3 regions of the Pilosibacter rotomagensis genome follow, and region 1 is predicted to be linked to each of the others. Evidence: riboswitches for the same ligand, from Rfam matches in the RefSeq annotation. Region 1 holds a riboswitch; each other region holds the start of a gene.

What was found. A riboswitch is a leader RNA that binds a small molecule or an ion and turns the genes downstream of it on or off. The one in region 1 is predicted to bind thiamine pyrophosphate.
Region 2: linked by a shared signal. The riboswitch ahead of thiE (thiamine phosphate synthase) and the one ahead of ACI3EW_RS01855 (TenA family protein) in region 1 are both predicted to bind thiamine pyrophosphate.
Region 3: linked by a shared signal. The riboswitch ahead of thiW (energy coupling factor transporter S component ThiW) and the one ahead of ACI3EW_RS01855 (TenA family protein) in region 1 are both predicted to bind thiamine pyrophosphate.

Annotation. Positions count from the first base shown of each region.
Region 1 covers NZ_CM170323.1:404,213-408,904, forward strand. Annotated here, with positions in the region: gene ACI3EW_RS01845 (LPD25 domain-containing protein) at 1-1,353, shown strand, start outside; gene ACI3EW_RS01850 (transposon-transfer assisting family protein) at 1,357-1,557, shown strand; TPP riboswitch at 1,766-1,865, shown strand; gene ACI3EW_RS01855 (TenA family protein) at 2,090-2,764, shown strand; gene thiD (bifunctional hydroxymethylpyrimidine kinase/phosphomethylpyrimidine kinase) at 2,761-3,564, shown strand; gene thiE (thiamine phosphate synthase) at 3,576-4,217, shown strand; gene ACI3EW_RS01870 (HAD family hydrolase) at 4,207-4,692, shown strand, end outside.
Region 2 covers NZ_CM170323.1:1,329,137-1,333,828, forward strand. Annotated here, with positions in the region: gene ACI3EW_RS05920 (phosphate/phosphite/phosphonate ABC transporter substrate-binding protein) at 1-1,018, opposite strand, end outside; TPP riboswitch at 1,654-1,761, shown strand; gene thiE (thiamine phosphate synthase) at 2,045-2,680, shown strand; gene thiD (bifunctional hydroxymethylpyrimidine kinase/phosphomethylpyrimidine kinase) at 2,894-3,703, shown strand; gene tenA (thiaminase II) at 3,700-4,362, shown strand; gene ACI3EW_RS05940 (ABC transporter ATP-binding protein) at 4,364-4,692, shown strand, end outside.
Region 3 covers NZ_CM170323.1:1,317,712-1,322,403, forward strand. Annotated here, with positions in the region: gene ACI3EW_RS05860 (MATE family efflux transporter) at 1-33, shown strand, start outside; gene ACI3EW_RS05865 (DNA polymerase Y family protein) at 147-1,406, shown strand; TPP riboswitch at 1,453-1,559, shown strand; gene thiW (energy coupling factor transporter S component ThiW) at 1,998-2,516, shown strand; gene thiM (hydroxyethylthiazole kinase) at 2,530-3,351, shown strand; gene ACI3EW_RS05880 (RNA polymerase sigma factor) at 3,419-3,964, shown strand; gene ACI3EW_RS05885 (hypothetical protein) at 3,954-4,322, shown strand; gene ACI3EW_RS05890 (histidine kinase) at 4,306-4,692, shown strand, end outside.

The sequences.
Region 1 (4,692 bases):
CATTGGTACGATAAGACCAAGTTCCGCATTGATTTTACCATGCAGGGCCAGCCGGACAGCTACGAGGGACGGCAGGACTTTGGCGACGGGGACGGTTCCCTGATCCAGCATATCCGGGGCTACCACGAATACTACGCGCAGGATGAAAGCTGGAAAAACCATGTGCTGCACCATGAGGGGCCGGAGGCATGGGAGGCGGACAAGGCCCAGCGGGATATGTTGCTGCATGAGTTCGTCCCGTATATGGAGCTGCATTGCAATCTGGCCGCTATGGAGCAGGAGGCCCGGCGTCCCCTGCGATCCGGGGAAACCCTGACGCCGGAACAGACCGCTTATTTCAACGCGGTTTTAGACTATGTAAATGAGTGCCGCCCGCTTCTCAATCAGGGCCAGTACCACTTGCCGGAGCCGCCGCAGCTTGCCGACTTCGACCAGAGTTTGCAAGACTACAAAAAACAGATCGAGGCAGAGCTGGAACAGGAGGCCGCCGCTGCCGGGCTGACGGTGGAGGAATATGTTGCCTCTGATTATGAAGCACCAGCGCAGCCCAACTTTTCCATCTACCAAGTGCCGCCCGGCCCAGAGGGGCGCGACTTCCGCTATCGTTCCTATGAGGACTTGCAGGCGGACGGGCTTTCGGTGGACAGGAAGAATTATCAGCTTGTCTACACCGCGCCGCTGGACAAGGACACCACACTGGACGAGATTTACCGCCGCTTCAACATAGAACATCCCGCCGATTACAAGGGACATTCCCTCTCTACGGGGGATATTGTGGTGTTCCGGCAGGATGGGAAACAGACCGCCTATTATGTGGACGAGGGGGCCGACTACCGGCAGGTGCCGGAGTTTTTCGCCCAGCCGGAAAAGCAGCTCACGCCAGACGAGTGCATGACCGGCGAACAAATCCAGACGCCGAGAGGCCGTTTCTATCTGACCGACAGGAGTCGGGAACAGATGGAGGCCGCCGGGTATGGATTCCACCACCAGTCGGAGGACGGCAGGTATCTGATTATGGCAAACGGCACAAGGGCCTTTGCCATCCCCGCCCAGCAGGAAAGCCATATCAAGACGGCGGAAATGTCCACCGAACAGAACTACAACATGATCGACGGCATGATGAACAACGCCCCGTCTATGGAGGAACTGGAAGCAAGGGCAAAAGCCGGGGAACAGATTTCCCTTTTGGATGTGGCCGAGGCAGCCAAGGCGGAGGCCAAAAAGCCCAAGCAGACCCGAAAGACGACGCAGAAACAAAAGAAACCGTCCATCCGGGCGCAGCTTGCCGCCGCCAAGGAGGAACAGAAAAAGAAGCCCCCGGCGCGGGAAAAATCAAAAGAAATGGAGGTATGAGGAATGTATTTCACCGTGGAAGAAGAAAACCTGATCTGTCTGTACCACAACGCTGACCGCCGCAGGACGGCGGCAAATCTCCGGGCAGCTTTGCCGGACATGGACAAGGAAATGGCGGCGCTGGCCTGCCAGACCGCCGATAAGCTGGACGCCATGAGCGACGCCGACTTTGCGGCGCAGCAGTTCCACTTCACAGACGAATAAGCAAAACGCCGGGCGCGGGGGCTGTCAAAGCCTCTGCGTCCGGCGCTTCTTTTTTGTCCATTTTCCCGCATTTAGAACCCTGTTTTGAGGGGAACAGGATAACTTTATCCACCTGCCTGCCGACCATGCGGAAAAACCCTTGATTTCCGTGGACTTTTACCGCCCTAAATGCGTAGACTTGACTTTTGGGGACTTCTTAACTATAATAATACTCAAGCAGGGGGACTACCTTGTAGTTGAGAAGGTTAAAACCTGACCCTTTGAACCTGTTGGCTAATACCAACGCAGGGAGCTGAAGAATACAGATTCGTATTTTTTGGACATTCTCTGTTTTGGGAATGTCCTTTTTTAATTGAATAAGATATGATATGTGTTTGCGAGGGAACTGAACAAGTTGAAAAAGGTAAGACCTGACCTCTGGACCTGTCGGCTAATACCGGCGTAGGGAAGCAATTTCTTACGCTCGTATTGCGTCTGAAAGAGCTTCTAATTGTTTTAGAGGCTCTATTTTTTTATCTTAGGAGGATCAAACATGGCATTTATGAAAGACATCTTAACCCACAACATCCCCATTTGGGAAGAATGTGCAGCTACCCCATTTGTGCAGGAAGTGCAAACTGGAAAGCTACCTCTTGAAAAATTCAAGAGATATATGATTCAGGATAGTATCTATCTGAAAAACTATGCCCGCATATACGGAAAGGCAATTTTTCATGCTGCTACATTAAGAGAAATTCAGCTTTACTACTCCATGCTGAACTTTGTAAATGATACGGAATCGGAAGTGCGGCTGGATTATCTAAAGCAATTTTGCATAACAGATGATGATATTGAACTGATCGCCCCTTTGCCTGAAAATCAAAATTACATTGATTTCATGTTTGAGATTGCGTCACATGGAAAGAATGAAGAAATTTTAATGGCGGTTCTTCCCTGTATGTTAAGTTACAGCTATATATTCCGCAAACTGGCGTCTGTCCCCACAAGCAGAGAATCAAGATATTGGGACTTTATCAAAGATTATGCCGATGAACAATATGCAGAAAGCTGCAAAGAATGGTCTGCTTTTGCAGAGCATAAATGTGCTGGGTTATCAGAAGCAAATAAAAAGTATCTGGCTGATATTTTTGAGAAAGCAAGTTTGTTAGAACTTGCTTTTTGGAAGATGGCCTATCGGAACGAGAGAATGGAGGAAAATGCAAAATGAAAAAAGTATTGTCCATTGCCGGATCAGATTGCAGCGGAGGTGCAGGTATTCAGGCTGATTTGAAAACTTTTTCTGCTCACGGCGTATTTGGAATGAGTGTTATTGTTTCTGTTGTTGCAGAGAACACCAGCCGCGTTATCGACATCCAAGATATTACCCCGGATATGATTGAAAAACAGATTGACGCCGTATTTGAAGATATTGAAGTGGACGCAGTAAAAATCGGTATGCTTTCTACACCAGAATGTATGAAAGCGGTGGCAAAGAAACTATTACAATATAAGCCCCAAAATGTTGTAATCGACCCGGTTATGTATGCCAAAAATGGCTGCCCATTGATGAATCCTACGGCGGTTTCCACCTTGATAGATACAGTAATTCCACTTGCCGATGTACTTACTCCGAATATTCCAGAGGCAGAGAAAATAGCGGATATGCAGATTTCCACAGTTTCAGATATGGAGGCTGCCGCAAGAAAAATATATGCCATGGGTTGTAAGGCGATTGTTGTCAAGGGTGGACATCATATAGGAAATGCTGTTGATGTCCTATTTGATGGAGAAAATTTCTACCATTTTGAAACATCCCGCATTGATACGAAAAATACTCATGGGACAGGCTGTACCTTTTCTTCTGCAATCGCTTCCCAGCTTGCAAAGGGAAAAAGTGTTCCGCTTGCAGTCGAATCTGCAAAGGCATATGTCACAATGGCAATCGAACACTCTCTTGCGATTGGGAAAGGCTGTGGCCCGACGCACCATTTCTACGAATTGTATCAGCATGGTTTATCTAAAGAATAGGCAGGTGCAAAATGAACTTTGATTATACACTTTATCTTGTTACTGATCGTCAACTAATGAGCTGCGATAGCCTGACAGAAGCGGTGGAACAGGCAATTTTAGGAGGCTGCACAATGATACAACTCCGAGAAAAAGAATTGTCCTCATTAGAATTTTACAATCAGGCTGTTGCCGTGAAACAGGTTACGGATAAATACCATATTCCCCTTATCATAAACGACCGGATAGATATTGCAATGGCTGTGCAGGCTACGGGGGTACATATTGGACAGCATGATTTACCTGCGGCTGCCGTCCGCAAAGTAATTGGGGAAAATATGCTGTTGGGAGTATCCGCATCTTCCATTGCAGAAGCAATACAGGCACAACAGGATGGTGCAGATTATTTGGGAGTTGGCGCAATGTTCCCTACTGGAACTAAAACCGACGCTGATTCTGTATCAATGGAGGAATTACAGAAAATCCGCGCAGCCGTTTCTTTGCCGATAGTTGTTATTGGCGGTATCAATAAGGGAAATGCAGGGCGTTTCAAGCCCATGGGAATTGACGGGCTGGCTGTTGTATCTGCCATTATAGCGCAGTCTGATATAAAAGCTGCTGCTGCGGAACTGAAAGATTTATTTTGCGGAAAGGAAAAGAAAAATGGATTTTAATGCGGCAATCTTTGATTTAGATGGAACAATTCTGGATTCAATGGATGTATGGGAGCATATAGATATTCAGTTTTTGAAAAAGAGAAATCTTCCCGTCCCGGAAAATTATGTAACTGAAATATGTGCAAGGAGTTTTGAGGAAGCCGCACAATACACCATTGATCTTTTTGGATTGCAGGAAACGGTAGAGGGAATTATTGAGGAATGGAATAATATGGCGGTCGAGGAATACAGCAACCATGTCGGTCTGCTGCCCCATGCCCTTGATTATCTTCTGCGCTTAAAAGAACATGGAATAAAACTTGCAGTTGCTACGGGGTTGCCGGAAAAGCTCTATATGCCATGCTTAAAGAACAATTCGATTTTAGAATTATTTGACGCCTTATGTTCAACAGATGAGGTGCAGCGGGGAAAAGAATATTCGGATGTCTTTGAATTGGCTGCAAAAAAATTAGGGGTCGCACCTGAACACTGC
Region 2 (4,692 bases), 920 kb from region 1:
TGAAGACTTTGATGATGTCTTTGCCTTCATCAGTTCCTGCGATCTCTATGAAGGAATCGCCGAGAGCCTGACGGAAGTCAGCATCCTGCATCAGTTCGGAAGTTTTGCTGTATGCGATCATATCGTTGTAGATTCCCTCTGTGACGCCGATGATGCCTGTCTGCTTTACCATATCATCAGTGCCGCCGAATTTCTCTTTCCAGTCCGGCGCATATTTTGTGCGGATATGGCCGTAGGAGACCATGAGGTCTGCCTGTCCGGAGGCGAGGCGGGCAAGGGAGGTGGTGTAGGAATCGGACTGGACCGCATTCGCGAGGTCAGCGATGGTCTTTCCGTAGCGCTCGTTTAACCATAAGGATGGATAAATGTAGCCGGACGCGGAGGTTGGTCCCATGACTGCCCAGGTGGCGCTGTTTAAGTCATCCCAGGTAAGTTCCTCGCCGTTGTTGACTTTTGCTAAGAGCTCCTGACCTTTTTCACTCGGTCCTGCGAGAATGATGGAGCGGTAATATGTGCTCATTTTGTCTGTGTTTTCCTCGATGGTGCCGTCGTTCCATTCCTTCGGATCTTCGGAGTCCTTATTGATGGCGTAGCGGAGAGCCGTCAGGAGAACGTCGCAGTCATCGGAGAACAGGACATAGTTTCCTCCGGAGATAAATCCGATATCAGCGCTTCCTGCGCTCAGTGCCTCACCGACAGCGGTGTAGCTTGTTCCGACGGTCATGTCGATGTCTTTGACATCGTAGCCTTTTTCAAGCAGTGTCTCTTTTAAAAGGTTCTCTAACGGCTCTGTTGCTGTCGTGATCGTATCTGCGTCCGCGTACGGGGAGAAAGCGATCTTTAAAGAATCGATGGATTTTGTCTCTGCGGAAGCGGCTGCTTCAGAAGTGCTTTCCGCAGAAGCGGCAGCTGTGGTCTCCCCTGTGGAAGCAGCCGGTGCGTCCGTTTTGGAAGAACATCCTGCAGTGAGTCCGAGGCAGAGTGCCAGGGAGAGAGCCGGTACAACAAATTTTTTCATAATATAATACCTCCATAGCCCGTCAGGGCAGAATATATTTTCTGCTGAAAGAATGGGACACCGGGAAATACGGTGAAATAGTTTCAATATCCGCTAATGGTCAGGACACTGTGAGAGCGTGATCGTTCCGAATAAGAAATAGAACGCATTCAGCTGCCATGAATCCTGGAGAAGCAGGCGGATAAAGAAAAAGGCATGCCTTCTGCAGCATACCGTAAAAATGACTTTCAGGCAGAATGCTGACAAGCCGCGGACATGGATCCGCGGCATGGGACGGTCGATCCTTTCTGGGATCCTCTCAGCCCGGAACACGGGCTCCCTCGCAATCTGGTCTTCGTCATCAAGTAATTGAATTGACCGCAGCACCAGGGCGCTCCCCCTCATGCTGCATTCCGTTAACCGATTTGGATTGTAGCACAGGAGATGGAAAAAGGCAAGAGAGGAAATTTCTGAAAGGCCGCCGGGAAAAAGCGATGGGCGGGGAACACAAGGCTGTAAGCAGGCTGCATGGAATACATGAAAAATATCGATGGATCCATGCAAAGTCCGCAGTCTTGAAATCATGTACGAAACCGGGTGCAAACTTGACTTTTCCGCTCGGAAAGTATATAGTAAATCTTGTCAGAAAAAAGAAAATAAACAGACCGGGGAGCCTGACGGATCAGGCTGAGAGTTGGCTGCATCGCCAAGACCCGTATACCTGATTTGGATCATGCCAACGTAGGAAGCTGCTGAAGAGAAAGAGTAGAAGTGGAGATACCTGCGGGTGTCTCCTTTTTTTACGCGAACAACGAGCCAAAGTCCGCGCTTGCGCGAGACCTTGGCGACTGTCGCGATAACAAGGGGAAACTCGCGAAGCGTGTTTTCACTTGTTATTACAGGAAATTCCGGGGAATTCCCTATTACACAAAAGGTACTGACGTGCCAATGCTGTGCACTCGCGCGAAGATGTAGATCGTCGCAAGCGGCCGCGCGAGGAGCGGGAATGTGCGAGGCGCGTTTCATGTATTGTAGGAGGTAGAAGATATGAACTGCAGACCGGAAGATATGCTGCTCTACGCGGTGACAGACCGCGCGTGGTTAAATGGTGAGACTCTGGAGAGCCAGGTGGAAAAGGCTTTAAAGGGCGGAGCAACCTTTGTTCAGCTGAGGGAAAAAGAGCTGGATGAGGAGATGTTTTTAGAAGAGGCGAAGAAGATCAAAAAGCTTTGTGCCGAATATCATGTTCCCTTTGTGATCAACGACAACGTGGATATCGCCCTTAAGGTGGACGCGGACGGCGTTCATGTGGGACAGAGCGATATGGAAGCGGGAAAAGTGAGAGAAAAGCTGGGACCGGATAAGATCATCGGTGTTTCCTGTAAGAATGTGGAGCAGGCGCTTCTCGCGAAAAAGCACGGGGCGGATTACCTCGGCGTCGGAGCGATGTATCCGACAGGAACAAAAAAGGACGCCACAGCGGTGACACCGGAGGCGCTTTCTGCGATCTGTCAGGCGGTGGATATCCCGGTAGTCGCCATCGGCGGGATCAATAAGGACCGCCTGGAGCCCCTTAAGGGAACCGGTGTGGATGGCGTCGCAGTCGTCAGCGCGATCTTTGCGGCAGAGGATATTGAGAAGGCGACACGAGAACTGAAAGAGGCGGTAAGAGAAATCTTATAATATAATTTTTTAAACACTACATTCAAACAAGCCAATAAGCCAGAAGAAAAATACTACTTGCCTGAAAATATGAATTCTAAATTCACAGAGCAGCAATTTTCCCTCTGGGTTTTGGAATAGATCAAGCGGAAAACATTTCCGCGGCGGCACATTGGGGGCACCACCTTGCGTCGCCTAATAAAAAGTTATTGATGCCTGAAAGGAGTTTTTATGATGAAGACAGCATTAACGATCGCTGGAAGCGATTCCAGCGGAGGCGCCGGCATCCAGGCCGATTTAAAGACGATGATCGCAAACGGAGTATACGGAATGAGCGCGATCACAGCACTGACGGCCCAGAACACGACCGGCGTCCAGGGGATTTTCGAGGTAACACCGGAATTCCTGGAACAGGAGATTGACAGCGTATTTACGGACATCCGTCCGGACGCGGTAAAGATTGGAATGGTTTCTTCTGCGGGACTGATCAAGTCCATCGCAAAGAAGCTTCATGAACACAAAGCAGAAAATATCGTTGTGGACTCGGTCATGGTGGCGACAAGCGGATCAAAGCTGATCAGCGACGATGCCATCGGCACATTAAAAGAATACCTGTTTCCGATGGCGGCAGTCCTGACCCCGAATATCCCGGAGACAGAGGTTTTATCAGGGATGGAAGTAAAGTCCGCCGAGGACATGATCGCGGCGGCAAAACAGATCAGTGAGACCTATCACTGCGCGGTCCTCTGTAAGGGCGGTCATCAGTTGAATGATGCCAACGACCTGTTATACCGCGACGGCAGCTACCGCTGGTTCAACGGTAAGCGTATCGACAACCCGAACACCCACGGAACCGGCTGCACCTTATCGAGTGCCATCGCCTCCAATCTGGCGAAGGGCTATGACCTCGATACGGCGGTGGAGCGCGCAAAGGCTTACATCTCCGGAGCGCTGGCAGCCATGCTGGATCTCGGACATGGATCCGGACCGATGGATCACGGATTTGATTTTCGCGGAAAAGGATTTGCGGAGGAACAGGTATGACGATGACAGAACGCCTTTTAGAGGCAACAAAGGAGATCTGGGCCGGCTATAACGAAACGCCTTTTGTAAAGGGAATCGCGGACGGCAGTCTGGATCATGAAAAATTCAAATATTATATGATACAGGATTATCTGTATCTTCTTGATTATACAAAGGTATTTTCCATCGGCACGGCGAAGGCGAAAAACCTCGACGCTATGCGCCTGTTCGCGGGTTATACCCATTCGATCCTGGACGGTGAGATGGATATCCACCGCGCGTACATGACGAGACTTGGAATCGCGAAGGAGGAGGCGGAGCAGACACCGGTCGCTCTTGATAATCTGTCCTATACCTCTTATATGCTTCGTGTCGCTTACGAGGAAGGAGAGGCGGAGGTCATGGCGGCAATCCTTTCCTGCGCGTTGAGCTATGAGTTTATCGCGAAGAAGATCCTTGCAGAGTATCCGGCTGCAGATAAGCATGAGTTCTATGGGGAATGGGTCAGCGGATATGCGTCCGATTCCTACCACGAGGACAATGAGGTGCTGGCAGACCTGATGAACCGCCTGACGGAGGACTATTCCGAAATGCGGAAACAGCATCTCGTGGACATCTTTACAGCATGCTCCCGCTACGAGGCGGCATTCTGGGATATGGCATGGGAAATGAGGCAGTAGGATGCTGAAATTTGACAATGTAAGCTTTCAATATGATGTGGAAGATTTCTCCATCATTGACCACCTTTCCTTCGATGTACAGGACGGGGAATTCGTGTCCGTCATCGGCGCTTCCGGCTGTGGTAAGAGTACGATCTTCCGGCTTGTGAACAAGCTCCTTCTGCCGGCTTCCGGCGAGATTCTGGTGGACGGAGAGTCCATTGAGAGGAAGAGAAACTACTGTGGATACATGCCGCAGCAGGATCTTTTATTTCCATGGCGGACCGTGAGGGAGAATCTCCTGCTGCCGATGGAGATCCGGGGCGGATATTCGAAAATGGAGATGAGAGA
Region 3 (4,692 bases), 910 kb from region 1:
TTTTTCTGGATCATGAGAGAAAAAAGCGCGTGAGCAGGCAGTGCGGCAGGATGAGCTGAGGCATGATTATAGAAAGGTTTCCTTTGCAGTGCCTGACTGAATGAGGAGACGGAAGTCTCAGAAAGTTCTGGTATGAGGAAAACAGTATGGAACGGTTGATATTTCATGTGGATGTGAACAGCGCCTTCCTCTCCTGGGAGGCGGCGAAGCGTGTAAAGGAGGGGCTGCCGGATCTTCGGGAGATCCCGTCCTGTATCGGCGGGGACCCAAAGCTAAGGCGCAGCATCGTTGTGGCGAAATCGATTCCGGCGAAAAAGTACGGGGTGACAACAGGGGAACCTGTGGCCCTGGCACTGCGGAAATGTCCGGATCTCGTGTGCGTGCCGGGGGATTTTGCGCTGTACCAGAGATGTTCCCGGGCGTTTAAGGAGATCTGCGCGTCCTATGCGCCTGCGATGGAGTCCTTTTCAATCGATGAAGTGTTCCTCGACATGACCGGTACCCATCTGATCTATCCGGATCCGGTGGCGGTGGCTCACGAGATCAAGGATAAGATCCGGGATGAGCTGGGCTTTACGGTGAATGTCGGGATCGGAACGAATAAGCTGTTAGCGAAGATGGCATCGGATTTTGAAAAGCCGGATAAGGTTCATACGCTTTTTCCGCCTGAGATCCCGAAAAAAATGTGGCCGCTTCCGGTGCGGGATCTTCTGTTCCTTGGAAAGGCATCGGAGCAGAGACTTTTACAGGAAGGAATTAAGACCATCGGAGATATGGCGCGGAGCGGGGAAGCTGAGCTTAAGCGGATCCTGGGAGAAAAGGCCGGGCATCAGCTTTACCGGTATGCCAATGGCATCGACGATTCCCCGGTGCGTGCGGAGCGGGAGGAAGCGAAGGGCTACAGCGCGGAGACGACCGTGGAAGAGGATCTTGTGACGTATGAGCAGGCACTGGCGCTTCTGCTTGCCCAGTGTGATGTGGTGGCTGCAAGGATGCGCAGAGACGGGAAAAAGTGCAGCTGTGTGGCGGTGACCTATCGGACACTGGATTTTAAGACGAGGTCACATCAGAGAGCTTTTGAGGATCCCACGGATGTGACGGATGAGATCTTTGCGCAGGTGAAAAAACTGTTATATGAATGTTGGAAGTGTGAGCCTCTGCGGCTGATCGGAATGGCGCTGACAGATCTTACAACGGATGATTTCAGACAGATCTCCCTGTTTGAGAATCCTGATGAACGGGAAAAACAGAAGAAAGCAGATGAGGCGTTCGACGATATCCGCAGGCGTTTTGGAAATGGAATGATCGTCCGGGGCAGTACGATGAGTACGGCCGGGAAGGTTGCGAGAAAGGCGAAAGCTCAGATGGATCAGGACGTGCGGATAAAGAAGGAAAAAGAAAAATAGGAAATTCTTTACTTGCAAATTTTCGAAGATGCGCTATAATAAGTCTTACAAAAAACAGGGGAGCTCGTTGGCGGGCTGAGAGGAAGTAATCGAACTTCGACCCTTTAACCTGATGCGGATAATGCCGCCGTAGGAAGTCATGATGTGAATTTTTACAGGGGACATGCCGCGATGGGTGTCTCCTGTTTTTATGTCATCTGACTTAAAGAGTTCGGGATCATTGTGTTTCCGAAACAGGTGGCAGAAAAAAAGTAACAAAAACCATACTTTGGGAAAGGAGGAAACGGGATCCGCCAGCAGGCGGCGGGCCGAGGGGGAGCGCCCTGGGCCATGTATGAGATCAGCGATGGGAAGCCGTGTTCCGGCGTGAGAGGATGCCAGTAAGCATCGACCGCCTTCCATACAGTGATCCGGAGAGGGGAACTGTACATTTTTATGTGGAGTACATGGTACTTCGCCTGTGGAAGCGCTGTTGTCGTACAGACGTTTCCTAAAAATGCAGCTGCGCAGGGAAGCTTTGCGGCTGCGGAAAATTTTCAAAGGAGGAATGTGTGACGGTCCGAAGGAAGGACCGGTCACGCGGAATAAAACATGAAACAGACAAATACGAAAAAATTAGCGGTGGCAGCCGTTTTCTGTGCTGTCGCAGTGGCAGGAAGCTTATTTTCATTCCCGGTATTCGGGAGTAAGTGTTCCCCGGTACAGCATATGGTGAATATTCTCTGTGCAGTCCTCTTAGGACCGGGATACGGACTGGGTGCGGCATTCGCGGCGGCGCTGATCCGGAATCTTCTGGGACTTGGAAGCCTGATGGCATTCCCGGGCAGTATGTTCGGCGCGCTGATCTGCGGGCTTGTGTATCAGAAGACACAGAATATTCCGGCGACACTGATCGGTGAGGTATTTGGAACCTCTGTTCTTGGCGGACTCACGGCCTATCCGGTAGCGGTCTTCCTTATGGGAAAGAGCGCGGCAGGTCTGGCATTTTACGCATATGTGATCCCGTTCCTTGTTTCAACTGCCGGAGGTGCAGTGATCAGCGGTGTGCTGATCTACAGCTTAAAGAAAGCCAATATCCTTGCAGGGATGCAGGAAGCAATGGGACAGTAGAGGAGAGAGAAGCATGTTAAAACAGATGTTTGATCAGGTGCGGGAGAAGAGCCCGCTGATCCATAATATTACGAACTATGTGACGGTCAATGACTGCGCAAATATGGTTCTGGCCTGCGGGGCTTCCCCGATCATGGCGGACGACAAGGAGGAGGTCGCGGAGATCCAGACGATCTGCGCAGGCCTCAATATCAATATCGGTACGCTGAACAGCCGTACCATCGAGTCCATGAAGATCGCGGGAATGCGGGCCAATGAGCTGGGACACCCGGCAGTGCTGGATCCGGTGGGCGTCGGGGCATCGACATTCCGGACATCGACGGCAAACGAACTCTTAAAAACGGTAAAATTCACCGTGATCCGCGGAAATATCTCTGAGATCAAGACGCTTGCAGTGGGAACAGGGACCACAAAGGGCGTGGATGCGGATATCGCAGACCGTGTAACCGAAGAGAACCTTGATGAGGCGGTGGCATTCGTGAAAAGATTTGCGGGGAGGACAGGGGCTGTGATCGCGGTCACAGGCGCTATTGATCTCGTGGCAGACGCAAAAAAAGCGTACTGCATCTACAATGGCCATCCGATGATGTCCTCCATCACGGGAACCGGCTGCCAGCTTTCTGCTCTTACAGCAGCATTTGTGACTGCAAATCAGGAGCATCCGCTTGAGGCGGCAGCAGCGGCAGTCTGTGCCATGGGACTCGCGGGGGAGATCGCCCATAAACGGCTGACACCGCAGGACGGGAACGCAACATACCGGAATTATATTATCGACGCGATCTATCATATGGACGGGGATGAGCTGGAGCACGGGGCGAAGTTTGAAGTAAAATAGGACTTGAAATTATGCCGATGCCCACATATACTGTGTATAGTATTTCAGACAGAAGGAAATGAACAGCATGGTTATTGATGAAGAACTTTACAGACAGTATCTGCGCGGCGATGAAGCAGGACTTGAGGCTTTAATGAGAAAATACGGTAACCCGCTGACCCTATACATCAATGGCTATCTGCATGATGTCCACGAAGCGGAGGACCTGATGATCGAAGTCTTTTCCTATCTGTTCACAAAAAAGCCACGCATCCGGGACGGCGGTCTTAAGGCTTACCTGTATAAAGCAGCGCGGCACATGGCTCTGCGCCACAAAAGCAGACATCGGCTTTTCTTCAGCCTCGATGACCTGACGGAAGAGCCGGATGGAAAGACGTTGGTGGAAGAGGTCATTCGGACAAAGGAACGGGATCAGATCCTGCATATCTGTATGGATGAGCTGAAGGCGGATTACCGGGAAGCTCTTTATCTGACCTATTTTGAGGGAATGAGCTATCGGCAGGCCGCTGAGGTCATGGGAAAAAGTGAGAAGCAGATCACCAATATGGTATACCGGGGAAAAGCGCGTCTGCGTGGATTGCTGGAGCGGGAGGGAATTACCAATGCGAAGTAATGAGGAACGGATCGCGGAAGTAAAACGTCGTATTGCGGAAAAAGAATACAAAAAAAGACTGCGGAGAGAATGGGCTGCAGCAGTTTGCTGCGTGGCCGCATGTCTTGCGGTGATCGCAGGTGTTTCCCTTTCCATGCCTGATACTGTCAGCCGGATTGAGATGGGAACTTCTTCTGGCTTTGAAACAGCGGCGACGATGTTAGGCGGCAGCACCGCACTTGGATATATCGTGGTCGGACTGCTCGCTTTTGTTCTCGGCGTGTGCGTGACGGTGTTATGTTTCCGCATACGTAGACTGAACGAAGAAGAACAGACAGGGGAGCAAAAGGGGGAAAATGCAGATGGAAGTCATCAGTAACCTCTTGCAAGCCGCGGTTACCCTGTTAGGCTTTTTTCTGGGCGGTATCCGGTATCTGAAAAGCCGGAAACAGGAGTATTTCCTGCTGACCTGCTTTTATGGCTGTTTTTTCCTTGGATCCCTCTACTGGACGCTGTATCTGCTCTTATTTTCCAAAACGCCGCAGGTCTTTTATGTGTCAGAGTTCGGCTGGGTAGCAAGTGTCATTTTCCTTTCCATGCTGCAATACGCGCTTTCTTCGGCAGAAGAAAGGAGATTTCCGTGCAGGAAGGCCCTGAGTGCCGTCCTGATCGGTGTTCCGCTGTGCATGTTTTACTGCACATTTGGAGATATCCTCTCCAATCTGCTCTGGTGCGGTATGATGATCATT